3 regions of the Streptomyces sp. NPDC054975 genome follow, and region 2 is predicted to be linked to each of the others. Evidence: riboswitches for the same ligand, from Rfam matches in the RefSeq annotation. Region 2 holds a riboswitch; each other region holds the start of a gene.
The links. A riboswitch is a leader RNA that binds a small molecule or an ion and turns the genes downstream of it on or off. The one in region 2 is predicted to bind cobalamin.
Positions count from the first base shown of each region.

Region 1: it holds a riboswitch for cobalamin, as region 2 does, so the genes downstream of both, ACWF79_RS13045 (FecCD family ABC transporter permease) here and ACWF79_RS33000 (ribonucleoside-diphosphate reductase subunit alpha) in region 2, are expected to answer to the same signal.
Region 3: it holds a riboswitch for cobalamin, as region 2 does, so the genes downstream of both, ACWF79_RS15240 (energy-coupling factor ABC transporter permease) here and ACWF79_RS33000 (ribonucleoside-diphosphate reductase subunit alpha) in region 2, are expected to answer to the same signal.

Region 1 covers NZ_JBSGWV010000010.1:41,608-51,140, reverse strand. The annotation lists gene ACWF79_RS13075 (phytoene desaturase family protein) at 1-986, shown strand, start outside; gene ACWF79_RS13070 (O-acetyl-ADP-ribose deacetylase) at 994-1,518, shown strand; gene ACWF79_RS13065 (UbiA family prenyltransferase) at 1,551-2,453, opposite strand; gene ACWF79_RS13060 (type III polyketide synthase) at 2,460-3,617, shown strand; gene ACWF79_RS13055 (isoprenylcysteine carboxyl methyltransferase family protein) at 3,631-4,146, shown strand; gene ACWF79_RS13050 (NAD(P)/FAD-dependent oxidoreductase) at 4,143-5,174, shown strand; cobalamin riboswitch at 5,198-5,334, shown strand; gene ACWF79_RS13045 (FecCD family ABC transporter permease) at 5,432-6,544, shown strand; gene ACWF79_RS13040 (ABC transporter ATP-binding protein) at 6,544-7,329, shown strand; gene ACWF79_RS13035 (ABC transporter substrate-binding protein) at 7,340-8,359, shown strand; gene ACWF79_RS13030 (MFS transporter) at 8,421-9,533, opposite strand, start outside.
Region 2 covers NZ_JBSGWV010000074.1:4,798-14,330, forward strand. The annotation lists gene ACWF79_RS32980 (GntR family transcriptional regulator) at 269-1,033, shown strand; gene ACWF79_RS32985 (DUF3311 domain-containing protein) at 1,147-1,401, shown strand; gene mctP (monocarboxylate uptake permease MctP) at 1,398-3,023, shown strand; gene ACWF79_RS32995 (GNAT family N-acetyltransferase) at 3,109-3,612, shown strand; cobalamin riboswitch at 3,665-3,789, shown strand; gene ACWF79_RS33000 (ribonucleoside-diphosphate reductase subunit alpha) at 3,920-6,304, shown strand; gene ACWF79_RS33005 (ribonucleotide-diphosphate reductase subunit beta) at 6,304-7,320, shown strand; gene def (peptide deformylase) at 7,385-8,014, opposite strand; gene ACWF79_RS33015 (tetratricopeptide repeat protein) at 8,098-9,078, opposite strand; gene ACWF79_RS33020 (HD-GYP domain-containing protein) at 9,158-9,533, opposite strand, start outside.
Region 3 covers NZ_JBSGWV010000013.1:34,273-43,805, reverse strand. The annotation lists gene ACWF79_RS15265 (oxidoreductase) at 1-905, opposite strand, end outside; gene ACWF79_RS15260 (nuclear transport factor 2 family protein) at 1,156-1,629, shown strand; gene ACWF79_RS15255 (ATP-binding cassette domain-containing protein) at 1,648-2,502, opposite strand; gene cbiQ (cobalt ECF transporter T component CbiQ) at 2,499-3,248, opposite strand; gene ACWF79_RS15245 (energy-coupling factor ABC transporter substrate-binding protein) at 3,255-3,596, opposite strand; gene ACWF79_RS15240 (energy-coupling factor ABC transporter permease) at 3,593-4,294, opposite strand; cobalamin riboswitch at 4,324-4,521, opposite strand; gene ACWF79_RS15235 (PTS-dependent dihydroxyacetone kinase phosphotransferase subunit DhaM) at 4,622-5,026, opposite strand; gene dhaL (dihydroxyacetone kinase subunit DhaL) at 5,023-5,637, opposite strand; gene dhaK (dihydroxyacetone kinase subunit DhaK) at 5,645-6,637, opposite strand; gene ACWF79_RS15220 (hypothetical protein) at 6,765-6,902, opposite strand; gene ACWF79_RS15215 (TetR/AcrR family transcriptional regulator) at 6,967-7,593, shown strand; gene ACWF79_RS15210 (ATP-binding protein) at 7,578-8,084, opposite strand; gene ACWF79_RS15205 (TIM-barrel domain-containing protein) at 8,243-9,533, opposite strand, start outside.

The DNA.
Region 1 (9,533 bases), on a different contig from region 2:
CGCTGCCCCGGGACCCGGTCACGCTGGCCCGGTTCGGCCTCGACGGTCTGCGGCCGTCGACCTGGCTCACCCGCCGCTTCCAGGACGAGAAGGCACGCGCCCTGTTCTCCGGCCTCGTCGGCCATGTCATCGCCCCGCTCGACGGGTTCGCGACGTCGGCGGTCGGCCTGGTCTTCGCGCTCGCCGCGCACGAGGGCGGCTGGCCGATGCCCCGGGGCGGTTCGCAGTCCATCTCGGACGCCCTCGCCGCGTATCTGAAGGACCTCGGCGGCGCGGTCCACACCGACTACGAGGTCAAGCGTCTCGACGACCTGCCGCCGGCCCGCGCGTACGTCTTCGACACCTCGCCGACCGCCCTCGCCCGGATCGCCGGCTTCGGCGGGTACTACGACCACTACCGGTACGGCGCCGCCGCCTTCAAGATCGACTACGCCCTCGACGGGCCCGTGCCCTGGACGTCGGAGGCCGCGCGCGAGGCCGGGACCGTCCAGGTCGGGGCCACCAGTGGCGAGATCGGCACCGCCCTGAGCCAGGCCTCCTCCGGCACGGCCCCCCGGACACCGTTCCTCATCACCGCCCAGCCCAGCCTCGTCGACCCCGGCCGCGCGCCCGAGGGCAAGCACGTCTTCTGGGCGTACGGCCATGTGCCGAACGGCTGGGAAGGCGACCTCACGGACGCCATCGAGCGGCAGATCGAGCGCTTCGCGCCCGGCTTCCGCGACCGCGTCCTGGCCCGCGCGACCGCAGGACCGGCCGAACTCGCCGCCCGCAACGCCAACTACGTGGGCGGCGACATCGCCTGCGGCGCGGCCCGCGGCCTCCAGCTGCTGCTGCGCCCCAAGCTCTCCCTCTTCCCGTACTCGACCCCGCACCCCGCCGTGTTCCTCTGCTCCTCAGCGACGCCGCCGGGTCCGGGCGTGCACGGCATGTCCGGGCACAACGCGGCGAAGGCGGTCTGGCGCAGGCTCCGGGCGGCCGGGCGATGATGGCCGCATGACCACACGACCGGTGATCGAGCTCGTCCTCGGCGACCTCACGGACCAGCACGCCGACGCCCTCGTCAACGCGGCGAACTCCTCCCTGCTCGGCGGAGGCGGCGTCGACGGCGCGATCCACCGCCGGGGCGGCCCGGAGATCCTGGCCGAGTGCCGCGCACTCCGGGCCGGTCACTACGGCAAGGGCCTGCGGACCGGCCAGGCGGTCGCCACCACCGCGGGCCGGCTCGACGCGCGCTGGGTGATCCACACCGTGGGCCCGGTCTGGTCCCGCGAGGAGGACCGCTCGGAGCAACTGGCCTCCTGCTACCGCGAGTCGCTCCGCGTGGCCGACGAACTGGGCGCGCGGACCGTCGCCTTCCCGGCCATCTCCACCGGGATCTACGGCTGGCCCATGGACGACGGCGCCCGCATCGCGGTGGAGACCGTACGGAGCACGGAGACCGCCGTCGAGGAGGTCAGGTTCGTCCTCTTCGACGACGAGGCGTACCGGGCGTTCGTCCGGCAGGTCCCTTCCTCGTAGCGCGAGGTCGGTCGCGCGCAGCGGCCAGGCGGTCAGACGATGACGGAGCCGCGGGCCAGGAGCTGGGCGACCGCCAGGCCCGCCACCACGAGGGCGGCCCGGAACGGCCATCGGCCGACCTCGGGCCACCGCGGGACGGTACCGGCGACGGCGGCGCACACCGCTGCGCCGGCGCACACCCACCCCGCCGGCCCCGCCGCCCCGGGCGGCCCCAGCGTCACGACCGCGACCGCGGCCACCATCGTGATCAGCGCGATCCAGCGACAGGCCACGGGACCGAGGCGCTGCGGCAGACCCCGCACGCCCGTCGCGAGATCGTCCGCGATGTCGGGCAGCGCGTTCACCCAGTGGGCGCCGACGCCGAGCAGGGCGCTCGTGGTGACGGCCCACCAGGCGGGCCAGGCGTGCGTCGGCGCGCCGAGCGTGACGAAGGCGGGCAGGGACGCGAACCCGACGGCGTACGGCACGGGCGAGAACACCGTGCCCTTCAGGACGAGGTTGTACGCCCACCCGCCGACGACCACACCCGCCAGGTGAACAAGCGCGGCCGCCACGCCGCCGAGCAGGGAGAGCGGCACGCAGACGAGGAGCGCCGCGCCGGCGGCCAGAGCGGCCGTCCGTGGTCGCAGAGCGCCGGCCGCGAGCGGTTTGTCGCGGCGGCCGCTGACGGCGTCCCGGTCCGCGTCCACCGCGTCGTTGCACCACCCGACCGACAACTGACCGGCCAGCACCGCCGCCCCGACCGCCACGGCGCCCCCCGCTCCGCGCCCCGACACGGCCGCCAGCGCGGTGACGAAGACGGTCACCGCGAGCGTCGGCTCCGGGTGGCAGGAACGCAGCAGAGCCGTGAGCCGGTGTGTCGCTCGCACCGGAACGGCAGCGGGGTATAGAGACACGGGTGCAAGGTAGTCGGGCCACCGGTCGTGAGGAGACATCCCGGAATGCGTGTCCCCACAGTCCCCCGGTTCGCTCCCGAGACGCTCCCCGCCGCACACGCGGGCGACGACGTCGCCGCCCCGACCGACCCGGACGCCCGCGAGAGCGTCGTGGCCGCAGTCCGTACGGCCCTGCCCGAGCACCGGTACGACCAGAGCGAGCTCACGGAGCTGATCGGTGACCTCTGCCTCGCCCCGGGAGCGGACCGCGCCCTGCTGCGGCGGCTGCACGGCGCCTCCGGCGTGCGGACCCGGCACCTCGCCCTCCCGCTCGACCGGTACGCCGCCATGCGGGACTTCGGCGAGGCCAACGCCGCGTGGATGGCCGCCGGCCTGGAACTCGGTGAACGGGCACTGGCGTCCGCGCTCGAAGCCGCCGGGCTCTCTCCCTCGGACGTCGACCTCCTGGTGTGCACGTCCATCACCGGAATCGCCGCGCCGTCGCTCGACGCCCGGCTCGCGTCACGCATGGGCATGCGGCCGGACGTCAAGCGGATCCCCGTCTTCGGTCTCGGATGCGTGGCGGGAGCCGCCGGTCTCGCCCGGCTCCACGACTACCTGCGCGGCCATCGCGGCGACGTGGCCGTGCTGCTCAGCGTGGAACTGTGCTCGCTCACCCTGCAGCAGCGCGACGACTCACCGGCCAACCTCGTCGCCGGTGCCCTCTTCGGCGACGGCGCGGCGGCGGTCGTCGCGCACACCGCTCACGCGGACGACCGCCGGCCCGGCCGGCCGACGGTGGTGGCCACCCGCAGCCTCCTCTACCCGGACACCGAGCACCTGCTGGGCTGGGCGATCGGGGCGGGAGGGTTCCGCCCGGTGGTGGACGCGGGCATCCCCGACGTCGTCACGGCCCGGATCGGGCCGGACCTCCGGGCCTTCCTCACCGCCCATGGCCTGGTCCCCGACGACATCGGGGTCTGGCTCTGCCATCCCGGGGGCCCGCGGATCCTCACGGCCGTGGCCCACACCTTGGACCTCCCGGAGAGAGCCCTCGACTCCGCCCGCCGGGCCTTGGCCGCCTCGGGGAACATGTCCTCCGCCTCGGTGCTGCGGATCCTGGAGGACGTCACCACCGGCCACCCTCCGCCGCCGGGTTCGTGGGGGCTGATGATGGCGATGGGCCCCGGCTTCTGTGTCGAGTTCGTCCTGCTGCGCTGGTGAGGAAGCCCCGATCATGCTCTGGTACACCCTGCTCCTGGCGGCCGTCGCCGCGGAACGCCTCGTCGAACTCGTCGTCGCGCGACGCAACGCGGCCTGGACCTTCGCCCGTCTCGGAGTCGAGTACGGCCGTGGTCACTACCCGGTCATGGTGGCCCTGCACACGGCTCTCCTCGCGAGCTGTCTGATCGAGCCCTGGCTGACGGACCGGCCGTTCCTGCCGCTTCTCGGCTGGACCATGGTGGCCGTCGTCGTCCTGGCCCAGGCGCTGCGCTGGTGGTGCGTCATGACCCTGGGGCCGTACTGGAACACGCGTGTCATCGTCGTCCCGGGCGCGCGTCTCGTGCAGGCCGGGCCCTACCGCTTCGCGCGCCACCCGAACTACGTCGCGGTCGTCGCCGAGATCGCGGCGCTGCCCCTGGTGCACTCCGCGTGGCTGACCGCCGTCGTGTTCACCGTGGCCAACGCCCTGTTGCTCGCCGTCCGCGTCCGGTGCGAGAACGCCGCCCTGGGCCGGGCGATCGCGGCGTGACCCGCACGCACGACCTGCTGATCGCGGGCGGCGGTCCGGCGGGACTGGCCACCGCGCTCCACGCCGTGCGGGCGGGGTTCGACGTCGTGGTGGCGGAACCGCGCGCGATGCCCGTCGACAAGGCCTGCGGGGAGGGGCTGATGCCCGGGGCCGTCAGGGAACTGCGCGCGTTGGGACTGGACGTGCCCGGCCGGCCGATCGCCGGCATCCGTTACCGGCAGGGCCCGCACCACGCCCAGGCCGAGTTCCGGCACGGCTCCGGCCTGGGAGTGCGGCGCACCGCCCTGCACGCAGCCCTGCACACGGCCGTCCTCGCCGCCGGAGTTCCCGTCCTGCCGCTGCGCGTGCGGGACGTGCGCCAGGACGCCGAGGGCGTCCTGGACAGCGCCACGGGAGTGCGCGCCGACTGGCTGGTCGCCGCCGACGGGCTGCACTCGCCGGTGCGGCGTTCGCTCGGCCTCGGGGTGCCCGACGCGGGCACCCCGCGTTACGGGCTCCGCCGGCACTACGCCGTGGCGCCGCCTTCCCCGTACGTCGAGGTCCATTGGGGGCCTTACGGTGAGGCGTACGTGACCCCGCTCGGACCACAGCTCCTGGGCGTCGCGCTCCTGACCTCCCGTCGCGCCCCGTTCGACGAGCAGCTGACCGGCTTTCCCGAACTCGCCGCCACACTGCCCCGGCAGGCCGCGGTCGGCGATGTGCGCGGTGCGGGTCCCCTCCGCCAGAAGGTACGTACACGCGTCCACGGGCGCGTCCTGCTCGTGGGCGACGCCGCCGGATACGTCGACGCGCTGACCGGCGAGGGTGTCTCCCTGGCTCTCGCCGGTGCCAGGGTGCTGATCGACCAGCTGCGCCGCGGCTCGCCCGGGGCGTACGAGGCCGCGTGGCAGCAAGCGACCTTCCGGCACAGGCTGCTGACCGACTGCCTGGTGCGGGCTCGCCAACAGCCCTGGCTGGCAGAGAGGATCGTGCCGGCCGCGGCCCGGCTTCCCTTCGTCTTCACCCTCGCGGTGAACGCTCTCGCCTGATGGCGGCGCACCGCCGGGAGCGCGATAAGCTGCCAACGCCCCGCGGGGGAAGTCCGGTCGAAGTCCGGCGCTGACCCGCAACGGTAGGCGGAGTGACGAACCTGTACGCAGGTCCGCGCACCCGTGAGCCCGATTACCCGCGGCGGTGAAGGCTCCTGACAGCTCGCCGTGGACTGCGAGAGGGCGCTGCGCCGGACGTACCGCGTCGTCGGCTGCTCCCTGACGTGTGGCACGGCCCAAGGCGAAGGCGACCCGCCGTGGCCCTACCCGTCGAACAGAGCGGCATCGCCGCGCCGCCGGACGCCCCTCGCACGGGAACCGGGCCTGCCCCGCCACGGCGCGTCCCCCTGCCGCCTCTTCTCGTCGCCCTGTGCGCCGCGCTGGTGCTCTCCCTCGCCTGCGGGGCGGGGATCGGGGCTTCGGGTCTCTCCTGGGGCGAGGTGCTCCATCACCTCCGGGCCGGGCTGACGGGTGGAGCGATCACCCCCGACGAGGTGTCGGCGTACACCATCGTCTGGGAACTGCGCTTCCCACGCGCCCTGTTGGCCGCGGTCGTCGGCGCGGGACTCTCGGCCGTCGGGGTCGCCGTGCAGGCGATGGTCCGCAACGCGCTCGCCGATCCGTTCGTCCTCGGCATCTCGTCGGGCGCCGCTGTCGGAGCCAACGCCGTCCTGCTCTTCGGCGCGCTGGGCGCGCTCGGCATCTGGGCGCTGTCCACGGCCGCGTTCCTCTCCGCGCTCCTCGCCATGGTGCTGGTGTACGCGATCGCCCGCACCGCTCGCGGTCTGACCCCGATGCGGCTGGTCCTCACGGGCAGCGCGATGTACTACGGCTTCTCGGCCGTCACCACGTTCATGGTCTTCGCGGCCGAGCACGGCGAGGCCGCCCGCTCCGCGATGATGTGGATGCTCGGCAGCCTCGGCGGGGCCGACTGGGCCTCCCTGCCCATCGCCGCGGGCGCCGTGCTCGCCGGCCTCGTCCGCCTCGCGCTGTCGGCACGCCGACTGAACGCGCTCGCCATGGGCGACGAGACGGCGGCCGCCCTGGGCGTGGACGCGGGGTGGCTGCGCAAGGAGCTCTTCGTGGTCTCCGCGGCCGTCACCGGCGCCGTGGTCGCCGTCAGCGGTGCCATCGGCTTCGTCGGGCTGATGGTTCCCCACGGCGTACGCATGCTGGTCGGCGCCGACCACCGGCGGGTGCTGGCCGTCGCACCTCTCGTGGGCGCGGTGCTGATGATCTGGGTGGACATCCTCTCCCGCGTCGTGATGGCACCGACGGAACTTCCCGTGGGCGTGCTCACCGCGGTGATCGGCGTGCCGTGCTTCGTCCTGCTGATGAGACACCGGTCGTACAGCTTCGGAGGCTCCTGATGAGGATCGACATCGACGACCTGACCGTGGCGCTCGCGGGCGCGAAGCTCGTGGAGGACGTCACTCTGCGGGCGGGCGAAGGCGAGCTCGTCGGGCTGGTCGGACCCAACGGCAGCGGGAAGTCCAGCCTGCTGCGGTGCGTCTACCGGGCGCTGCGCCCGACGGCCGGCACGGTCCGGCTGGACGGGCAGGATCTGCACGCCATGAGCGCGCGGGAGGGCGCCCGGCGCCTGGCCGCCCTTCCCCAGGAGTCCGTCGCCGAGTTCGACTTCACGGTCACCGAGGTCGTGGCGATGGGGCGGTTGCCGCACCAGAGCGCGGCCGCCCGCACCACGGCCGAGGACCGGCAGACGTGCGAGGCCGCGTTGGCACGGGTCGGCGCAGGCCACCTCGCCGACCGCGGCTTCCTCACGCTCTCGGGCGGGGAGAAGCAACGGGTCCTGATCGCCCGCGCCCTGGCCCAGCAACCGCAGGTGCTCGTCCTCGACGAACCCACCAACCACCTCGACATCGCCCAGCAGTTGGAGGTGCTGTCCCTGGTACGGGACAGCCGGATCACGGTGCTCACCGCACTCCACGACCTCAACCTCGCCGCCGTCCACTGCGACCTGCTGTACGTGATCCAGCGCGGCCGGATCGTCGCCTCCGGCGCTCCGCACGAGGTACTGACACCCGAACTGCTGGCCGGGGTCTTCGGCGTACGGGCGCACCGCGTGCCGCACCCCGAATCCGGGGCCCCGCAACTGCTCTTCGACCGTCTCCCGCCCGCCCTTCCCACCTCGTGAGGAACACGTCATGCGCTCTCTTCCACGCCCCGCCACCCTCCTGCTCGCCACGGCTCTCGCGCTCAGCGGCTGCGGTGCCGAGGTCACCTCGCAGGGCAGCGGGGAGGGCGCGGCCAAGGCAGCCGGCCACTACCCCGTGACCATCGACAACTGCGGCGAGAAGAAGACCTACGACGCCGCACCCAAGCGGGTGGTCACCAATGACGTCGGCATCACGGAGATCATGTTCGCGCTCGGCCTGGAGGACCGCATGGCGGGCTACGTCATGCCCGACGACAAGGGAGATCTCGACTCCGTCCCCTGGAAGGACGCCTACGGGAAGACCACCTGGCTGTCGAAGAAGACGATCAACAAGGAGCTGGTCCTCGACTCCCGCGCCGACCTGGTCTTCGCGGGCTGGAACTACGGCTTCAACGAGGGGGAGGGGTTCACCCCCGCGGAGCTGAAGAGTGTGGGCGTCGGCTCGTACGTGCTGACCGAGTCGTGCCGCAACGGGCGCGGCACGGCACGGGGCGTGATGCCGCCGCTCGAGGCGCTGTACGTGGATCTGCGCAACCTGGGGAGGCTCTTCGATGTCGAGGACCGCGCCGAAGCCCTCGTCGCGACCTTCCAGAAGCAGGTGGCCGAAGCGCAGGCGAAGGCCCCGAAGGGCGCCGACCGGCCGCGTGTCTTCCTCTACGACGCCGGCCGCGACAGGCCCCTGACGTCCGGCGCCTACGCGGGGCCGCACGACATCATCACCAAGGCGGGGGGCGACCACGTCATGAAGGACCTCAAGGACAGCTGGACGACGGTCGGTTGGGAGACCGTCGTCGAGCGGGACCCCGAGGTCATCGTCATCAACGACTACGGTGACGTCAGCGCGGAGCAGAAGCGGCAGTTCCTGAAGTCCTACCCGCCGCTCGCGGGCGTTTCGGCGATCAAGAACGACCGCATCGTCGTCCTCGACTACGTGGAACTGGTGGAGAGCCCGCGCAACCCGGCGGCGATCGCCTCCTTGGCCGCCGAGTTGCGGAACCTGAAGCGGTAGGGACGCCACAGGGCCTGCGGACGCGGACACGGCGCGCTCCCCAGGCCCTTTGCGCGCCGTCTCAGTCGCCCGCGGCGGGCGTGGAGGACCTGGCCACCACGCGGGCGAGGACGATCGCCACGAGGGTCAGCCCGCCCAGGGCGGCCGCCGTGCCCGGGTACCCGCCGAGCGCGAGTCCCACGCCACCGAGCCCGGCGCCGAGGAAGACGCCGAAGCTCATGCCGGCGGCGTTGATGCTCAGCGCGGTCCCGCGCAACGAGCCGCACCGCCGGACGAGCAGCGTGGTGACGCAGGCCGCCACCGTCGCGTGCCCGACACCGATGAGCGCCGTCAACGGCAGGGCCAGCAGCAGCGACTGCGTGAAGAAGACCCCGACCAGGGCGGACAGCGCCACCAGCAGCGCGAGCGTCATCAGCCGCTCGTTGGAGATCCTCGGCCGCTCGGCGCTCAGCAGCCGGCCGGCGAACAGGTTCCCGAGGAAGAACGAGGCACCGCTGAGCGTCCACACGATCGCGAACGTCTCCGGCCCGAGACCGAAACGCTCGTCGTAGAAGGCCGCGAGGTAGGCGAGGTACCCCATGAACGCCGCCGTGCGCAGCATGGCGACCAGCAGCAGCGGGACCACTCCGGGAAGCGCTCCCAGAAGACGGAAGGACTCCAGGTACCCCGGCTTCTTCGGCTTGTCCGCTGCCTCCGCGTTCGCGTCGGGCCCGTCGTCGCGACGGCGGCCTCGCAGCAGGAAGTACAGGGCGAGTACGGCCGCGATCGCGGCGATCGCCCACAGGTCACCCTGCCACCCCCACAGCAGAGCGGGCACGGCCACGAGGGGCGCCGCGAGCAGGGCGGTCAGAGACTGCGTGGCCGTGATGAGGGTCGCCGCGCGGCCCGCGGCGGCGTCGGTGTCGAACCGATCGGCGGCGGCCGCGGTGAGCGCCGGGTTGAGTACGGCCGTACCGGCGCCGACGAGCAGGCAGAAGGCCGCGAGCAGCAGGAAGTCACCGCTCGCGCCGAGCGCGGCCGAGACGGCGAGGACGGCGAGCCCGCCCGCCGCCGCCCACTCCTTGCGGACGCGGTCGATCAGCGGCGCCAGCGCGGTGCCCACGGCCAGGGCCGCCAGACCGCCGAGCCCGCGCAGCTGGCCGAGGGCGGCGACACCGCCGTCCGCCGCGTGCGC
Region 2 (9,533 bases):
GATGCCTGCAACCCCCCCACCGCGCGAAGACATACGTCGAGTAGTGCTCGTGGGGCTGGGACCTGGTCTTTAATGGTTTAGACCAGTACCGGGAGCTTGGCCTAGACCTTTAGGGGTGTCAAGGGTGTATAAGAAGGGCAGTCGCGTCCGTTATCGGACCGACACCTGAGGGAGGGCGACGACCCGTGACCGGTCCGTGCCACCATGTGAGCCGCGACAGACGGAGGAGCCGGTGACGGCAGCAGCACAGGAGTCGGGAAGGCAGGCCATGGCCACGGACGCGGGCGGCACGGACAAAGAGGGCGGGGTCGCCACCCGCACCGCGCGCGTGCCCAAGTACTACCGACTGAAGCGGCATTTGCTCGACATGACGGAGACCCTGCCGCCCGGCACCCCCGTCCCGCCCGAGCGCACCCTGGCCGCCGAGTTCGACACCTCGCGCACCACCGTGCGCCAGGCCCTCCAGGAGCTGGTCGTCGAGGGCCGGCTGGAACGGATCCAGGGCAAGGGCACGTTCGTCGCCAAGCCCAAGGTCTCGCAGGCGCTGCAGCTCACCTCCTACACCGAGGACATGCGCGCCCAGGGCCTGGAGCCCACCTCCCAGTTGCTCGACATCGGCTACGTGACCGCCGACGACACCCTCGCCGGGCTGCTCGACATCTCCCCCGGCGGGCGCGTCCTGCGGATCGAGCGGCTGCGGCTGGCGAGCGGCGAGCCGATGGCGATCGAGACCACGCACCTTTCGGCCAAGCGCTTCCCGGCGCTGCGCCGTTCGCTGGTGAAGTACACCTCGCTCTACACCGCGCTCGCCGAGGTGTACGACGTGCACCTCGCCGAGGCCGAGGAGACCATCGAGACCTCGCTCGCCACCCCGCGCGAGGCCGGCCTGCTCGGTACGGACGTGGGCCTGCCGATGCTGATGCTCTCCCGCCACTCGCTGGACGCCCAGGGCGAGCCCGTCGAGTGGGTACGTTCGGTGTACCGCGGCGATCGATACAAGTTCGTTGCCAGGCTCAAGCGCCCCAACGGCTGACAAAAGACCGCACACCCCCTGTCCGTTATTCGGACGGGGGTTCCATACAGCGAAACCGTCCCCTAGATTTCCTGCGCATTACACAGGTGATCAGTGAGGGGATGGTTCGCCGTATGTCGGAAGAGTCGCAGGGAAGACAACCAACCGTCACACCCCTACGGGTCGTCGTGGCGCTCTGCCTGTTCGCCCCGTTCGTGGCGATGCTCTGGGTGAGTTCGTACGCGAAGGTCGAGCCGACCTTCATCGGCATCCCGTTCTTCTACTGGTACCAGATGGCGTGGGTGCTCATCTCGACCGCGCTGACGATGGTCGCGTACAAGCTCTGGCAGCGTGACCAGCGCGCCCGGAAGGCAGGTGCGTCGCGATGAAGGACGGCGTGAACGGCGTCGCACTCGCCGTCTTCATATTCTTCTTCCTGGCCGTCACGGTCATGGGCTTCCTCGCCTCGCGCTGGCGCAGGGCCGAGAACGAGAACAGCCTCGACGAATGGGGCCTCGGCGGGCGGTCGTTCGGCACCTGGGTCACCTGGTTCCTGCTGGGCGGCGACCTCTACACCGCGTACACCTTCGTCGCCGTCCCCGCGGCGATCTACGCGGCAGGCGCGGCCGGCTTCTTCGCCGTGCCCTACACGATCCTGGTCTACCCGCTGATCTTCACCTTCCTGCCCCGCCTCTGGTCGGTGTCGCACAAGCACGGGTACGTCACCACCTCGGACTTCGTCCGCGGCCGCTTCGGCTCCAAGGGCCTGTCCCTCGCGGTCGCCCTCACCGGCATCCTCGCGACCATGCCGTACATCGCGCTCCAGCTCGTCGGCATCCAGGCCGTCCTGGACGTGATGGGCGTGGGCGGCGGGGAGAACACGCACTGGTTCATCAAGGACCTGCCGCTGCTCATCGCCTTCGGTGTCCTCGCCGCGTACACCTACTCCTCGGGTCTGCGCGCCCCGGCGCTCATCGCCTTCGTCAAGGACACCCTGATCTACATCGTCATCGCGGTGGCGATCATCTACATCCCGATCAAGCTGGGCGGCTTCGACGAGATCTTCGCCAAGGCCGGCGAGGCGTACGCGACGGTCAACCCGGCGACCGACAAGCCGCGTGGCGCGCTGGTGCCGGGCGAGATGGGTCAGTGGGGCTACGCGACGCTCGCGCTCGGCTCGGCGCTCGCGCTCTTCATGTACCCGCACTCGATCACGGCGACGCTCTCCTCGCGCAGCCGTGACGTGATCCGCCGCAACACCACGATCCTGCCGCTGTACTCACTGATGCTGGGTCTGCTCGCGCTGCTCGGCTTCATGGCGATCGCCGCCGGGGTCAAGGTCTCCAACGGTCAGCTGGCGATCCCGCAGCTGTTCGAGACCATGTTCCCGGACTGGTTCGCGGGCGTGGCCTTCGCCGCCATCGGCATCGGCGCCCTGGTGCCGGCCGCGATCATGTCGATCGCCGCCGCCAACCTCTTCACCCGGAACATCTACAAGGACTTCCTGAAGCCGGACGCCACGCCGGAGCAGGAGACCAAGGTGTCCAAGCTGGTGTCGCTGCTGGTCAAGGTCGGCGCGCTGGCCTTCGTCCTCACCATGGACAAGACGGTCGCCATCAACTTCCAGCTGCTCGGCGGCATCTGGATCCTGCAGACCCTCCCGGCCCTGGTCGGCGGCCTGTTCACCCGCTGGTTCCACCGCTGGGCGCTGCTCGCCGGCTGGGCGGTCGGCATGGTCTACGGCACGGCGGCGGCGTACGGCGTGGCCAGCCCGACCCAGAAGCACTTCGGCGGCTCGTCCGCCGAGATCCCGGGCATCGGCGAGATCGGCTACATCGGCCTCACCGCCTTCGTGATCAACGTCGTCGTCACCGTCGTCCTGACCTTCGTCCTGAAGGCCGTCAAGGCGCCGGAGGGCGTGGACGAGACCTCGCCGTCGGACTACACGGCGGACGCCGGCGACCCGGGCGTCGAGACCGAGATGCCGAAGCTCGGCGCGAGCACGCACTGACGCCGTAGCGCACCACGCGAAGGGCCCGGGGTTTCCGAGCGGAAATCCACGGGCCCTTCGCCGTGCCTCCGGGCAGACTCGGGCCATGGACATCACGATCAGGGCGGTACGGCCCGAGGAGTACGAGACGCTCGGCGAACTGACGGCGGGGACCTACCTGGGCGACGGGCTGCTGTTCTTCGGCGCGGAGGACCCCTATCTGCCCGTCCTCGCGGACGTCGCCGGTCGGGCCGCGGAGGCCGAGGTGCTCGTCGCCGACGACGGCGCGGGCCGGATCCTCGGCGGCGTCACCTTCGTGCGGGGCGGCACGCGCTGGGCGGACGTGGCGCGGGCCGACGAGGCCGAGTTCCGGATGCTGGTGGTCGCCCCCGACGCGCGCGGCCGGGGCATCGGCGAGGCACTGGTCCGGGCGTGCGTGGAGCGGGCCCGGGCGCTGCCCGGCTGTGTCCGGATCGTGCTCTCGACCGACCCCGAAATGGCCGCCGCCCACCGCGTGTACGAGCGGATGGGATTCGTACGCACCCCGGAACGGGACTGGTCGCCGATACCGGACATAGTCCCGCTGCTCACCTACGCCCTGGAGCTGTGACGCGACGCGACACAACATGTGGGGGGTGCCACGAGCGGCGCCCCCCACATGTATGCTCGACCTCGCTGTCGTCGCAGGGGAATCCGGTGCGAATCCGGAACTGTCCCGCAACGGTGTGCTTTTGACGGCTTCGTCCGTCCGGTCAGTCCGAAGACCTGCCGACAGCGCGCCCGGTCCTTCCGTTCCGGGTGCCACAGACGTCCGGGCCTCGCGGAGTGGGCCGCGGCGCGGCGCAGCCCTGCGTACGGGGATGGCCGCTGCCCGCCTCCCTCCGCCCGGCCCCGAGCCGAGCGAGGGAGAGCCCCACGTGACCATCGCGCCCGCCGATCCGGCCGCAGCGATCGAGAGCGACGGTAACGAGAGCGACGGACCCGGGACCGTGCTTCTGCGGACCCTGACCCACCTCACCGCCGACCTCCCCGACACCGACCCCGGCAAGGTCGCCGCCGCCGCGCTGCGCGGCCGCAACGCCGGTTCGGACGAGGCGGAGCTGCGCGAGCTGGCCACCGAGGCGGCCGCGGGTCTCATCGCCGAGGACCCCGCCTACTCCCGGCTCGCCGCCCGGTTGCTGACGATCACGATCGCGGACGAGGCCGCCTCCCAGGGCTCGGTCCGCTTCTCCGCCTCGGTCGCCGTGGGGCACCGCGAGGGCCTGATCGCCGACCGCACGGCCGACTTCGTCACGCTGCACGCCGAGCGCCTCGACGCGCTCGTCGACGACGCCGCGGACGACCGCTTCGGCTACTTCGGTCTGCGCACCCTCTACTCGCGCTACCTCCTGCGCCACCCGATCACCCGCAAGGTGATCGAGACCCCGCAGCACTTCATGCTCCGGGTGGCCTGCGGTCTCGCGGAGAACGACTCCACCCGCGCGCTGGACGAGGTCGCCGCGCTGTACGGGCTGATGAGCCGGCTGGACTACCTGCCCTCCTCCCCCACGCTCTTCAACTCCGGCACCCGCCACCCTCAGATGTCCTCCTGCTACCTGCTGGACTCCCCGCAGGACGAGCTGGACTCCATCTACGACCGGTACCACCAGGTCGCGCGCCTCTCGAAGCACGCGGGCGGCATCGGCCTGTCGTACTCCCGCGTCCGCGCCCGCGGTTCGCTGATCCGCGGCACCAACGGGCACTCCAACGGCATCGTGCCGTTCCTGAAGACGCTGGACGCCTCGGTGGCGGCCGTGAACCAGGGCGGGCGGCGCAAGGGCGCGGCCGCGGTCTACCTGGAGACCTGGCACGCGGACATCGAGGAGTTCCTGGAGCTGCGGGACAACACCGGTGAGGACGCCCGGCGTACGCACAACCTGAACCTCGCGCACTGGATCCCGGACGAGTTCATGCGCCGGGTCAACGCCGACGCCGAGTGGTCGCTGTTCTCCCCGGCGGACGTGCCCGAGCTCGTCGACCTGTGGGGCGAGGAGTTCGACGCCGCGTACCGCGCCGCCGAGGCGAAGGGCCTGGCCCGCAAGACCATGCCGGCCCGTGACCTGTACGGCCGGATGATGCGGACCCTGGCCCAGACCGGCAACGGCTGGATGACCTTCAAGGACGCCTCGAACCGTACGGCCAACCAGACCGCCGAGCCGGGCCACACGGTCCACTCCTCCAACCTCTGCACGGAGATCCTGGAGGTCACGGACGACGGCGAGACGGCGGTCTGCAACCTGGGCTCGGTCAACCTGGGTGCCTTCGTCACCGGCGGCGACATCGACTGGGACCGGCTGGACGAGACCGTCCGTACGGCCGTCACCTTCCTCGACCGGGTCGTGGACATCAACTTCTACCCGACCGAGCAGGCCGGCCGCTCCAACGCCCGCTGGCGCCCGGTGGGCCTGGGCGCGATGGGCCTCCAGGACGTCTTCTTCCAGCTGAAGCTGCCGTTCGACTCCCCCGAGGCGCGTGCGCTGTCCACCCGTATCGCCGAGCGGATCATGCTCGCCGCGTACGAGGCCTCCGCCGACCTCGCCGAGCGCAACGGCCCGGTGCCGGCCTGGGACAAGACCCGCGCCGCGCGCGGTGTCCTGCACCCCGACCACTACGACGTCGAGCTCAACTGGCCCGAGCGCTGGGCCGCGCTGCGCGAGCGGATCGCGAGCGTCGGCATGCGCAACAGCCTGCTGCTCGCCATCGCGCCGACGGCGACGATCGCCTCGATCGCGGGCGTGTACGAGTGCATCGAGCCGCAGGTCTCCAACCTGTTCAAGCGCGAGACGCTGAGCGGTGAGTTCCTCCAGGTCAACGCGTACCTCGTGGACGAGCTGAAGAAGCTCGGCGTGTGGGACGCGCAGACCCGTGAGGCGCTGCGCGAGGCGAGCGGCTCGGTGCAGGGGTTCAGCTGGATCCCGGCCGAGGTGCGCGAGCTGTACCGGACGGCGTGGGAGATCCCGCAGCGCGGTCTGATCGACATGGCTGCGGCCCGCACCCCGTTCCTGGACCAGTCGCAGTCCCTGAACCTGTTCCTGGAGACGCCGACGATCGGCAAGCTGTCGTCGATGTACGCGTACGCCTGGAAGCAGGGCCTGAAGACGACGTACTACCTGCGCTCCCGCCCGGCGACGCGGATCGCCCGCGCCGCTCAGGCGTCGGCGACCGCCACCGCCACCGCCCCCATCCCCGTCCAGCAGGCCGCCGACCCCGACGCCGTCGCCTGCTCCCTTGAGAACCCCGAGTCCTGCGAGGCCTGCCAGTAATGAGCTCCAACGAACAGAAGAACCTGCTGGACCCGGGCTTCGAGCTGACCCTGCGTCCGATGCGCTACCCGGACTTCTACGAGCGCTACCGCGACGCGATCAAGAACACCTGGACCGTGGAGGAGGTCGACCTCCACTCGGACGTCGCCGACCTCGCCAAGCTGACGCCGGGTGAGCAGCACATGATCGGCCGGCTGGTCGCGTTCTTCGCGACCGGCGACTCGATCGTGGCGAACAACCTCGTGCTGACGCTGTACAAGCACATCAACTCCCCCGAGGCGCGCCTGTACCTCTCGCGCCAGCTGTTCGAGGAGGCCGTGCACGTCCAGTTCTATCTGACGCTGCTCGACACCTACCTGCCCGACCCGGAGGACCGCGCGGCGGCCTTCGACGCGGTGGAGAACATCCCCTCCATCCGCGAGAAGGCGCAGTTCTGCTTCAAGTGGATGGACTCGGTCGAGAAGATCGAGCGCCTGGAGACCCAGGCCGACCGCCGCCGCTTCCTGCTCAACCTGATCTGCTTCGCGGCGTGCATCGAGGGCCTGTTCTTCTACGGCGCCTTCGCCTACGTGTACTGGTTCCGCTCGCGCGGTCTGCTGCACGGTCTCGCGACCGGCACCAACTGGGTGTTCCGCGACGAGACGATGCACATGAACTTCGCCTTCGAGGTCGTGGACACCGTCCGCAAGGAGGAGCCGGAGCTCTTCGACGACGCCCTCCAGCAGCAGGTCACCGACATGCTGAAGGAGGCCGTGGAGGCGGAGCTGCAGTTCGGCCGTGACCTGTGCGGCGACGGCCTGCCGGGCATGAACACCGAGTCGATGCGCGAGTACCTCCAGTGCGTCGCCGACCAGCGCCTGGTCCGTCTCGGCTTCGCGCCGGTCTACGGCTCCGAGAACCCGTTCGCGTTCATGGAGCTCCAGGGCGTCCAGGAGCTGACGAACTTCTTCGAGCGCCGCCCGTCCGCCTACCAGGTGGCGGTCGAGGGCTCGGTGGACCTGGACGAGGACTTCTGAGCCTCGCCGGTACGGCGAAGGGCCCCGCTCCGGGGGGAGCGGGGCCCTTCGTCGTACGCCGAGGTCAGTCGTTCGGGACGGTCTCGTAGCGCGGGGTGCCCTCTTCCATCTGGCGCAGCGCGTCCTTGCGGTCGCGCTTGGAGAGCTTGTCGATGTACAGGAAGCCGTACAGGTGGTCCGTCTCGTGCTGGAGGCAGCGGGCGAAGTAGCCGGTGCCCCGGACCTTGATCGGGTTGCCCTGGGCGTCCTGGCCGTGCACCTCGGCGTAGTCCGGGCGGGCCAGCGCGGCGTACGCGGTCGGGACGGAGAGGCAGCCCTCGTTGGAGTCGTCCAGGTTGCGGCGGTCGGCCGGGAGGTCCTGGAGCACCGGGTTGACGACGACGCCGGTGTGGCGGACGCCCTCGTCGTCGGGGCAGTCGTAGACGAAGACCTTGAGGTCGACACCGATCTGGTTCGCGGCCAGGCCCACGCCCTCGGCGGCCTTCTGGCTGGCGAACATGTCGTCGATCAGCGCGGCGAGCTTGTCGTCGAACTCGGTGACGTCCTTGCACTCGCGGTGCAGCACCGGGTTGCCGACGACGGTGATCGGACGCGCCGTGCCCCGCTCGCGGTACGCGAGCTCACGCGCCTCGCAGTCCTCCGTGTCGACGACGAAACCGTCGTTGATCTGCTCGTCAGTCTCCTGCTGCGCCATTTCCGCCGCACGCCTTCCTCAGAACCCCAGTCAATGGTCCCGTACAGCCTAAGGGCAGGATCTGGGCGGGATCAGCAGATGGATCAGCAGACCTCTTCGAGATCGCGCCATTCCCTGCTGTCCGGACTGTCCGCCACCCAGCCGTCGAGCAGGCCGCGGACCAGGCCCACGGGCGCGGCGATTCCGCACTCCCGTTCGGGGACCCAGAGCTCGCCGGGCGAGCGGTGGCCGAGCGGTCCGGGGTGGCCCGGCTCGCTGTGGTCGTGCGGGTCCAGGTGCTCGCCCTCGCCCTCGGCGCTCGGCATGGTCGACTCCGAGCAGGCGCGGCAGAGCAGCCGGACCGACGAGGACCAGTCCTCGGCGGCGAAGCCGGCGTCGGCGGCGAGCTGCTCCAGGGCGTCACGGTCGGCCTCGGTGGCGGCTTCCAGGAGGACCACCCAGGTGGGCACGGGCGAGGGGGCCCAGAGCTCGATCTCGTCGAAGACGGGGTAGGACGGCCCGGCGGTGGTCGTGCGCTCGCCGTTGGGCACGCCGTCGTGGAGGACGACCTCGCCCCAGCGGCGGCCGGAGGACGGCAGCGGGATGGAGAGCACCTCGATCCGCGCGGGGTCGAGCCTGCGGCCCCACACCACCTCGGCCTCGCCCTCGGGCGAGAGCCGGACGGCGGCGCTGCCCAGCTCCATACCGGCGGGCTCACCGGTGCCGGCGGAGGCCCCGGGCACCTTCAGCCCGTACGCCTGCCAGGCGCGGCGGGCCAGGGGCCAGTCCTGGAGCGCGGTGGCGGCGATGCCGACGTTCCACCAGTCGGGAGCGCCGGTCTCCTTGTCGAGCAGCGCGACGGCGCGCAGCCCGGCGGCCCGGGCCTGCTCCCAGTCGTGGCGGAACTTGTGCAGCAGCGCCAGGTTGAACCAGGACTCCGAGAGCCAGGGCTCCAGGTCCGCCGCGCGCGTGAGCAGCGCGCCCGCGTCCTCGTACCGGCCGTCGCCGATCAGCGTGAACGCGCGGTCGGTGGCCTGCCGCCACGAGGCGGAGGGCCGATGCCGTACCTTCCCGAAGATCCTCACGATTCCCGCCTGCCGGTCGCTTCACCCTCTTGTTCGCATCCAACCATGCCCGGTTGGACGCGCGCTCATTACCCATGGGTTACCCAGGAGGGACGGGGGTGACGCCCCCGGTCGTACCGCCCCTCGCCAGGACTCTGGCGAGGGATTCCACGACCTCGGGGTGGTGGTCGCGGGCGGTGGCGAGGCGGAGCCGTTCGAGGGCGGTCAGCGACCCGCCGGCACCGGCGCCGGCGAGGTCGTCGTAGGCGTTGACGGTACGCACGATCCGGGCGGGGAGCGGCTGGTCGCGGTACGGGTCGGCCTGCCGCTCCACGACGACGGCCACGGCGGCGGGGACGCCGGTCTGGCGGACGACGGCGCCGCCGAGGAGCGCGATCCGGCGCTGTTCCTCGGCCGGGAGGAGAGCGGTGGCGCCTTCGGGGACGGGGTCGACGAGGGAGAGCTGGCCGATGTCG
Region 3 (9,533 bases), on a different contig from region 2:
ATCTGCTCGGCGACCTCGGGGGTGTTGATGCGGTTGCTGGTGACCAGCGGGATGGAGACCGAGCCCATCAGCTTCTTCGTGACCCAGGTGTAGGCGCCGCGCGGCACGGAGGTCGCGATCGTCGGGATCCGGGCCTCGTGCCAGCCGATGCCGGTGTTGATGATGGTCGCGCCGGCCGCCTCGATCTCCTTGGCGAGGGAGACGACCTCCTCCAGGGTCGAGCCGCCCGGGACCAGGTCCAGCATCGAGAGACGGTAGATGACGATGAAGTTCTCGCCGACCTGCTCGCGGATCCGGCGGACGATCTCCAGCGGGAAGCGCACCCGGTTCGCGTAGCTGCCGCCCCAGCGGTCCGTGCGGTGGTTGGTGGCGGCCGCGATGAACTCGTTGATGAGGTAGCCCTCGGAGCCCATGACCTCGATGCCGTCGTACCCGGCGGCCTTGGCGAGCTCGGCGCAGCGCGCGTAGTCCTCGACGGTCTGCTCGACCTCGGCGTCGGTCAGCTCGTTGGGTACGAAGGGGCTGATCGGCGCCTGGATCGCGCTGGGGGCGACGAGCCCGGGGTGGTAGGCGTACCGGCCGAAGTGCAGGATCTGCATCGCGATCCGCCCGCCCTCGGCGTGCACGGCGTCGGTGATGAGCCGGTGCTCGGCGACCTCCTCCTCCGTGGTCAGCTTGGCCCCGCCGTCCCAGGGCCGGCCGGCCTCGTTGGGGGCGATCCCGCCGGTCACGATGAGCCCGACGCCACCGCGGGCGCGCTCGGCGTAGAAGGCGGCCATGCGCTCGAACCCGTTCTCGGTCTCTTCGAGACCGACGTGCATGGAGCCCATGAGCACCCGGTTGGCCAGGGTGGTGAACCCGAGGTCGAGCGGGCTCAGCAGGTGCGGGTACGGGGTCGGGGTCATGGGGGGCGCCTCCTCGCGCAGGGTCGTCATGACTGTTGTAGACGACTCCCACACCGTTGTGCAACAAGTTGCATAACGGCACGAGCGTGATCTGCGCGACGTTGCGAAGCACCGCCGGGCCTGCCGTGCGGGCGGGGGGTGCCTGAGGGGGCGGGTGCGTCGTCGTTCGACGGACCGGTCACTGCGTGTGTGCGCGCGTCAGATCAGAAAGCTGTCGCGGTGCCTCTGGCCACGCTGATAGGACAGGTGGATGACTGCGGAAGCCCTTGATCCCACGGACCGTCTGGTTGCTGAGCGAGCTTGCGAGCGCCTCATCGTCGAGTTCGTCCACAAGCTGGACCTCGGCAATCCGGGTGAGGTGGCTGAACTGTTCACGGATGACGGGGTCTGGGAGTGGGCGGAAGGTGACCGCCGGATTCAGGGCCGTGACGCGCTGCGGTCGTATTTCGCCGGTCGGCCCGCGGACCGGCTCTCGCGCCGGATATGCACGAACATCCTGGTCACCGTCACCTCCGAGGCCACAGCGACGGCGACCACTTACTTCACGACCTACCGTGTCGATGGATACACGGACGGCTTCGTGCCCCCACGGGCCCCTACACAGGTGGGCCACTATGAGGACACGTTCGTCAAGGTCGACGGAGTGTGGCTGCTCAGTTCCCGTTCCTTGTTTCTGGCCTTCGCCGGACCGACCGAGCGGCTTGAACCAGCTGACAAGCAGTGAGCCCGCCCCCCGGGGCCATCAGGTCTGCCCCTGGCGGGAGTGGGCAGTCCACGCCGTCAGGTCCTCCGCGGTGCGTGGGCCGGGCGTCTCTGGGGCGAGGAGGCCGTGGGCGCGTAGGAGGCGGGTCACCGCCATGCCCCAGGGGCGGCGCAGGCGGGCCGCGTCGAGGAGGGCGTCGTCGGCGAGCAGGGTCTCGATCGGTCCCGTCCGCAGCCCGTCCGGGGTGAGAACCGCCGCCTCGTCCGCCCAGCGCAGGGCCAGGTCGACGTCGTGGGTCGCCATCACGACCGTCGTGCCCGCGTCCCGCAACCGGCCGAGCACCTCAAGAAGGCGCTCCTGGCCGTGCGGGTCGAGCCCCGCCGTCGGCTCGTCCATGATGAGGACCCGGGGGCGCATCGCCACCGCCCCGGCGATCGCCGCCCGCTTCCGCTGGCCGTACGACAGCAGATGCGTCGGCCGGTCCTCCAGCGCGACGATGTCCAGCGCCTCAAGGGCCTCGCGGACCCGGAGTCGTACCTCCTCCTCCGGCAGACCCAGGTTCATCGGCCCGAACGACACGTCCTGCCCGACCGACGCCGCGAACAGCTGGTCGTCCGGGTCCTGGACGACCAGCTGCACGGTCGTCCGCAGACGGGTCAGCCCCTTCCGGTCGTACGACACCTCCGTGCCGTCGAGCCGCAGGACCCCGCTGTCGCAGCGCAGGCCCCCGCTGAGCAGCCGCAGCAGCGTCGTCTTGCCGCCGCCGTTGCGGCCGAGCAGGGCCAGCGCCCGGCCCTCCGGGACGGCGAAGTCGATGCCGTCCAGGACCACCGGCCCGTCCTCGTAGGCGAACGTGGCCTTCAGCAGTTCCACGACAGGGGGTGCGGGGCTCACGGCAGGGACCTTTCCAGTACGAGAGTGAGGGCGACGAGCCCGGCGAGCAGGCCCGCCGTCGAGGCGAGGAAGCGGCCCGAGATCGCGGCCTCGGGCACCAGGACCCGCAGCGTCCCGTCGTACCCCCGCCCCGCCAGCCCGGTCTGCAGACGCTGCGCCCGGTCGAAGGCGCGGACGAACGCCGTGGCGCCGAGCCCGGCGAGCGAACGCCAGGTCGCCGCCCGCGTGGTCAGCCCCAGCCGGGCCGCCTGCGCCTGTCGGATTTTGGATATCGCATCCAGAAGAAGAAAGCTGATCCGGTACATCACCAACGCCACATCCACCACGGGCGCCGGGACCCCGGCCCGCACCAGGCGCGGCAGGACATCGGACACGGGCGTGGTGAAGGCGAACAGCAGCACGCCCAGGGACGCGGACGACGTCCGCAGCAGCAGCTCACCGGCGTGGACCGGCCCGTCCTGCGCGAGCACGACGAGTCCCCGGTCCCCTCCCACCTCGAACAGCAGCGGGATCGCCCCGGTCACACAGAAGCCCAGTGGGATACGGAACGCGCGCCACAGCTGACGCCCCGGCACCCCCGCCGGACCGAGAAGGACGACCAGGGTGGCCGCCGCGACCAGAACGGCACCGGGCCACGGCGGCAGACAGACCGCGCACAGCGTCAGGCCGAAGCCGAGCACGGCCTTCTCGCACGGATGACGGCGGCGCCAGCGACTGCTGTGCGCCGCCGCGTCGATCGGCAGCACCGGCGGTTACGTGTCGTCCGACGCCGACTGCAGCGCCTTCGCCTCGGCCCGGGCCTCGCCCTGCTTGCGGCCCCTGTGCACGCCGAAGTAGTACGCCAGCACGCCGGCGCCGAGTGCCGCCTGAAGGGCGAAGAGGGCCGACTCGATCTCACCGGAGGCGGGCTCGTAGAGCGGGCTGAACCACGGTTCGTAGTCGGGAGCGATCTCCGTGATCGCCGCCTCCGCCTCGCCGTCGGCTCCGGTGAACGGTTCCTCCTTGTGGTCGCCGAGGCCCAGGACCAGCGGCAGCACCGCCAGAGCCGCGACGACGAGCAGAATCAGGGAGTTGATCTTCGCGTTCCGGCTCATCGGGCGCTCGCCTCCGCGGTGTCGGCCTTCTTACGGGACGGGAGCAGAATCCCGAGCCGGGTCAGATCCCCCTTGCTGGACTGGGTGAGCAGCCGCATGACGAGCACGGTCAGCAGACCCTCGCTGACCGCGAGCGGCAGCTGCGTCACGGCGAAGATCCCGCCGAACTTGGCGAGCGCCCCGGCCACACCGCTGCCCGGGTCGGGGAAGGCCAGCGCGAGCTGGACGCTGGTCACGCAGTACGTCGACAGGTCGGCGACGAACGCGCCGAAGAACACACTCACCATGAGCGGCACGTCGAAGCGGCGCAGCAGCCAGTACGTACCGAATCCGGCCCACGGCCCGACGATCGCCATCGAGAACACATTGGCGCCGAGCGTGGTGAGCCCGCCGTGCGCGAGCAGCAGCGCCTGGAACAGCAGCGTGATCGTGCCGAGGACCGCCATCACCGGCGGACGGAACAGGATCGCGCCCAGGCCCGTACCGGTCGGGTGCGAGCAACTGCCCGTCACGGACGGGATCTTGAGAGCGGACAGGACGAACGTGAACGCGCCGGACGCGCCCAGCAGCAGGGTGGACTCGGGGTTGGCCTTGACCTCGCGGGTCAGCGCGCGGACGCCGTGGACGACGAAGGGAGCGGACGCGACGCCCCAGGCGGCCGCGTGCACAGGGGGCAGATACCCCTCGGCTATATGCATGGTTGGGAGACCCTCTCCAGCACCTCGTGGATGGACAACGCACCTTGGCCGGTCTCCTGGCTGACGGGTCATGCCGCCGCGGCTCCGCCTTCCCACACCGCCGCGGTCTCCCGCGGCGGTCCAGTGGCTTCCCCCCAGGGGGATGGAGCCGGACTTCCCGATCACAGTGGCGAGGGCCGCACCGGTACCGCACCGGTTTCCCGTACACCAAGGCGCTGTGACATTAGTGGGTTGACCAGCTACATCACAACACGGGTGCGCTCCCGGACGGTGTGTGACGGATCTCCCGCGCGCCCCCCGCCCGCCCCCGTCCCCTCTCGTGCGCGCTCACTCCTTCCGGTACGTGTACGCCTCCTGCGCCGCTGCCGTCACCGCGTCCAGGTCCCCGCCGGCGCTCGCCGTGACGAGCGCGGCGACCGCGCCCTCGACGAACGGGGCGTCCACGAGGCGCGCCCCCTCCGGCAGTTCGTCACCCTCGGCGAGGAGCGCCTTGACCGTCAGGACGGCGCTGCCGAGGTCGACGAGGAGGGCCACCCCGGCACCGCCGTCGACCGCCTTCGCTGCTTCCACGATCCGCTCGGAGCTGGTGCCCAGACCCCCGTCGGGAGCGCCTCCGGCGGCGGCGACCGGCGCGGTCGCCCCGCCGCCCGCGAGCCCCTGGGCCAGGGCGGCGACGGCGTCGGCCACGGCCGCGCTGTGCGAGACCAGCACGATGCCCACCTGGCCGGTCATGCGGCGGCCACCTCCGCGAGCGCGGCGATCAGCAGCGCCGACGACGTCGCGCCGGGGTCCTGGTGCCCGATGGAACGCTCACCCAGATAGCTCGCCCTGCCCTTGCGTGCCTGGAGGGGTACGGTCGCGAGGGCGCCGCGCTCGGCCGCGTCCCGGGCGGCGGCGAAGGAGTCGCCGAGCGCCTCCGCCGCGGGCACGAGCGCGTCCAGCATCGTCTTGTCGCCGACCTGGGCCCCGCCGAGCCGGCCGACGGCCTCGACCCCGGCGGCCAGCGCCGACGCCAGGTCCTGCCGCGTCACGGACTCCGCCTCGCCGAGTGCCTTGCCGGTGCGGCGCAGCAGCGTCCCGTACAGCGGGCCGGACGCGCCGCCCACGGTGGAGATCAACTGCCGTCCGGCGACGGTGAGTACGGCTCCCGGCGTCGCGGGCGGCTCCTTGTCCAGCACCTCCGTCACGGCGGCGAACCCCCGCTTCAGGTTGGCGCCGTGGTCCGCGTCGCCGATCGCCGAGTCGAGTTCCGTGAGGTGCTCGGCCTCACGGTCGACGGCGGCCGTTGCCGTGGCCAGCCAGCGGCGGAAGAACGCGGCGTCGAGCTCGTTCACTTCGGACATCCCTCTCTCACCGGCCCCAGCGCAGCGCGGCCGTCTGCACGGGCGCGTCCCAGAGCCGCAGCATCTCCTCGTCGGCCTCGCAGAGCGTCACCGAGCAGCCTGCCATGTCCAGCGAGGTGACGTAGTTCCCGACGAGCGTGCGGGCGACGGGCACCCCGCGCTCGGTCAGCACCCGCTGCACCTCGGCGTTGAATCCGTAGAGTTCGAGCAGGGGCGTGGCCCCCATCCCGTTCACCAGGGCGAGGACCGGCCCGGACGGCCGCAGGTCTTCCAGTACGGCGTCGACGGCGAAGTCCGCGATCTCGCGCGAGGTCATCATCGCGCGCCGCTCCCGCCCCGGCTCGCCATGGATTCCGACCCCCAACTCAAGCTCACCTTCCGGGAGGTCGAAGGTGGGGCTGCCCTTCGCGGGCGTGGTGCACGCGCTCAGTGCCACGCCGAGACTCCGCGACCGCTCGTTCACCCGCCGCGCGATCGCCTCCACCCGCTCCAGCGGCGCCCCCTCCTCGGCGGCGGCTCCCGCGATCTTCTCCACGAAGAGCGTCGCCCCCGTGCCCCGCCGCCCGGCCGTGTACAGGCTGTCCGTCACCGCCACGTCGTCGTCGACCAGCACCTTGGCGACCTGGATGCCCTCGTCCTCGGCGAGCTCGGCCGCCATCTCGAAGTTGAGCACGTCACCGGTGTAGTTCTTGACGACGAACAGCACCCCGGCCCCGCTGTCGACCGCGGCGGCGGCCCGCACCATCTGATCGGGCACCGGCGAGGTGAACACCTCCCCGGGACACGCGGCGGCCAGCATCCCGGGGCCCACGAACCCCCCGTGCAACGGCTCGTGCCCGGACCCGCCCCCGGACACCAGAGCCACCTTCCCGGCGATGGGCGCGTCCCTCCGCAGCACGACACGGTTCTCGACATCGACGGTGAGTTCGGGGTGCGCGGCGGCCATGCCCCGCAGCGCGTCGGCGACGACGGTCTCCGGAACGTTGATCAGCATTCTCATGGGCTTTCTCCTTGAGAGCCTGGCGGTGGGGCCTACGGCAGTATCGAGCTTGCGGCCCTCAAGGTCACGTGTCCTGGGCGCCCGGGGTGGTGCTGTGGCCGGGGCCTCGCCGCCGTGTGACACCGGCTCAGACCGGGGCGCGCAGAGGGATCGAGGCGAGTTTGGCCGGGTCGACGACGATCCGGATGCCGGCGATGCGGCCTCGGGTGACGGTGAAGGCCGGGAGAAGGTGACAAGCCCGGTCCGCCGGGACCTGCTCGGGCACCGGTCGCTTCCCTGAAAACGTGGCGCGTCAAGGTTTTAGGGTCGGTGAGGGCTAGAGTGCCTGAGTGAGCACACGAGGGTCCCGGGGGCCTTACGCCAAGACCGCCGCCAAGCGGCAGCAGATCCTCGACGCCGCCCTGGCGGCCTACGCCGAGGCGGGCAGCAGGGGGGTGTCGGTGCGCGACATCGCCCAGCGGGTGGGGTTGACCGACGCGGGGGTGCTGCACCACTTCGGCAGCCGGGAAGCCCTGCTCGCCGCGGTGATCGAAGCCCGTGACACCTCCGCCGCCGAGGCGTACGGCCCGGAGACGGTGCTGTGGCGCACGGAGTTGCTGGCGGAGAATGCCGCCACGCCCGGGCTTGTCAAACTGTTCCTGGACATCGCGGCGGCCTCCGCCGACCCGGACCACCCGGGGCACGAGTTCTTCACCGAGCGCTACCGCCGGCTGCGGGAGCAGATCGCGGCCCTGCTCGTCGCCGGTCCGCCCCCGGGGCTCGAGTCCGCCGAGCCGGACGCCGGCCGCGACGCCGACTGGGCCGCCCGGGTCCTGCTGGCCGCGACCGACGGCCTGCAGCTCCAGTGGCTGCTGGAGCCGTCCATCGACATGGCCGGGGACATCGGACGGCTGCGCGATGTGCTGATGGACGCCCTGGGGGACGAGCGGGCGTCCGGGCCTCAGGCGACGGGGTAGTCCGCCTCCGGCGGTTCCTGCGCGCCGTCGGCTCCGGGAGCCAGGGTCACCACCACCCGTGTGCCGCGAGCGGTCCGCACGATGGTGCAGTCCAGGGCGTAGGCGCGCACCAGGCCCAGGCCTCGGCCGCAGCACGCGTCGAGGCCGTCGCCGGGCAGGCGGGGGCGTCGGCGGCGCCACCGTCCGGTGTCCTGGACCTGGACGGCCACGGTCCTTCCCGTCGTCGTCAGAAGGACGGCGACATCGAGGCTGCCGCTGTGCCGCACGACGTTGGTCACGAGTTCGGTGACGATCACGGTGAGGGCCTCGTCGGCGTGGTCGCCCAGGTTCCAGCAGCGTGCCGTGTCCCGGGCGAAACGCCGGAGCGAAGGGACCGCCTCGACGGTCGCGGCCATGACGGACACGGCCTGCCGGGCCCCGTACAAGGGCTGGTGGGGAGTGACGCTCGGGGGGCCGCTCTGCGCGGCGACGGGGGAGGCGGCGATGTGCATGGGGAGGGCTCCTTGCGCCTGGGGGGCGGGGCGCGGTCGACGGCTCGAAACCGTCCGGTCTGCCACGGTAAGCGCAAAAACTTTGGCTGTCTAGGTTTTCGCAAGGCTGCGCCTCCGGACTGGGACAGCAGGGCCGGAGGCGCAGGTGGAGGGCGGGATCAGGCCACGAGGGTCCAGCGCTGGGCCGCTGAGCCCGAGCACGTGGCGAGGGTCAGCTTCGTCCCGTTGGCCGTACCCGATCCGACCGGGGCCAGGCAGCGACCGCCGCTGGTCACGGTCGACTGGGCACCCAGCTGCCACTTCTGGCCCGCGGAGCCGTTGCACGGCTGGACCGTGGCCGTGGCGCCGGAGCCGTCGAGGCAGACGCCGTCCTTGCCGGTGAGCGTGCCGCCGGCCGTGAACGTCCAGCGCTGGTTGGTCCCGCCGTGGCAGGCGTACAGCGTCGGCTCGCTCCCAGGCGTCGTCGTGCCGTAGGGCAGGTCGACGCAGGACGAGGAAGCGGCGTTGACCAGGGTCGCGTTCGCCGGGAGCGGCGTGGCGCGGCCGGTCGCGGAGATCTCGGCCGCGCTCGTCCACGGGCCCCGGTTCCCCGCCTCGGTCAGGGCCTTCAGACGGAGGTAACGCCCGGTCTTCGGCGCGAAGGTGACCTTCTTCTCGACCGCGGTGTCGGCGAAGGCGCCCGTGGCGACCGGGTTGCCCCAACTCGCCGTCGTGTCGGAGACGTACACCTCGTACGACCCGATGCGCCCGTTGCTCGCGCCGTCCTGCCGTGGCAGGTAGGACAGGCTGTCGACGTCGTACCGCGCTCCCAGGTCGATCTGGAGCTCGTGGGGGAGCGCGGCGGCCGAGCCGCCGGAGTAGGCGGTGTGCCACTTCGTGGCCGGGTTGCCGTCGATGGCGTTCACGGCGGCTCCGTTCTCGGCCGAGGTCTCCTGGCTGTCGGCGTACGCGACCTTCCAGGCGGCCTTCGAGATCGGCTGCCCCGTCGCGGGCACCGCCGTCGCCGGGAGGAGCGTCAGGCCGTTCGCCGTGACGGTGAACGCCCCCGACTTCGAGCCGGCCTTGACCCACAGGGTGCCGGAGCGGTCGGCGGGGTCGAAGTACCAGCCGGTTGCGGCGGCGTCGTACGCGGCCTTGGAGGTCAGCGCCGGGAGCGCCGTGCCGCCGACGGTGACGCCGGTGGGCGCGGCGGCCGAGTGGACGGTGAACTCGTAGCCACGGGCGGCCGGCTTGCCGTCGTACGTACCCGTGCTCGCGCCGACAGCGATGCTCACGTCGCCGGTGCCGGAGGCCGGCGCGGTGACGTCGACCTTCTGCTTGGCGTACGCGCCGCTCTGGTACTCGCGGGTGATGCCGTCATCCTCGTACAGCGTGAACGTGGACGATCCGCGCGGATGGATGTCGTAGGTGAGCTTGTCGACCGCCTTCTCGCCGGTGTAGTTCATCTGC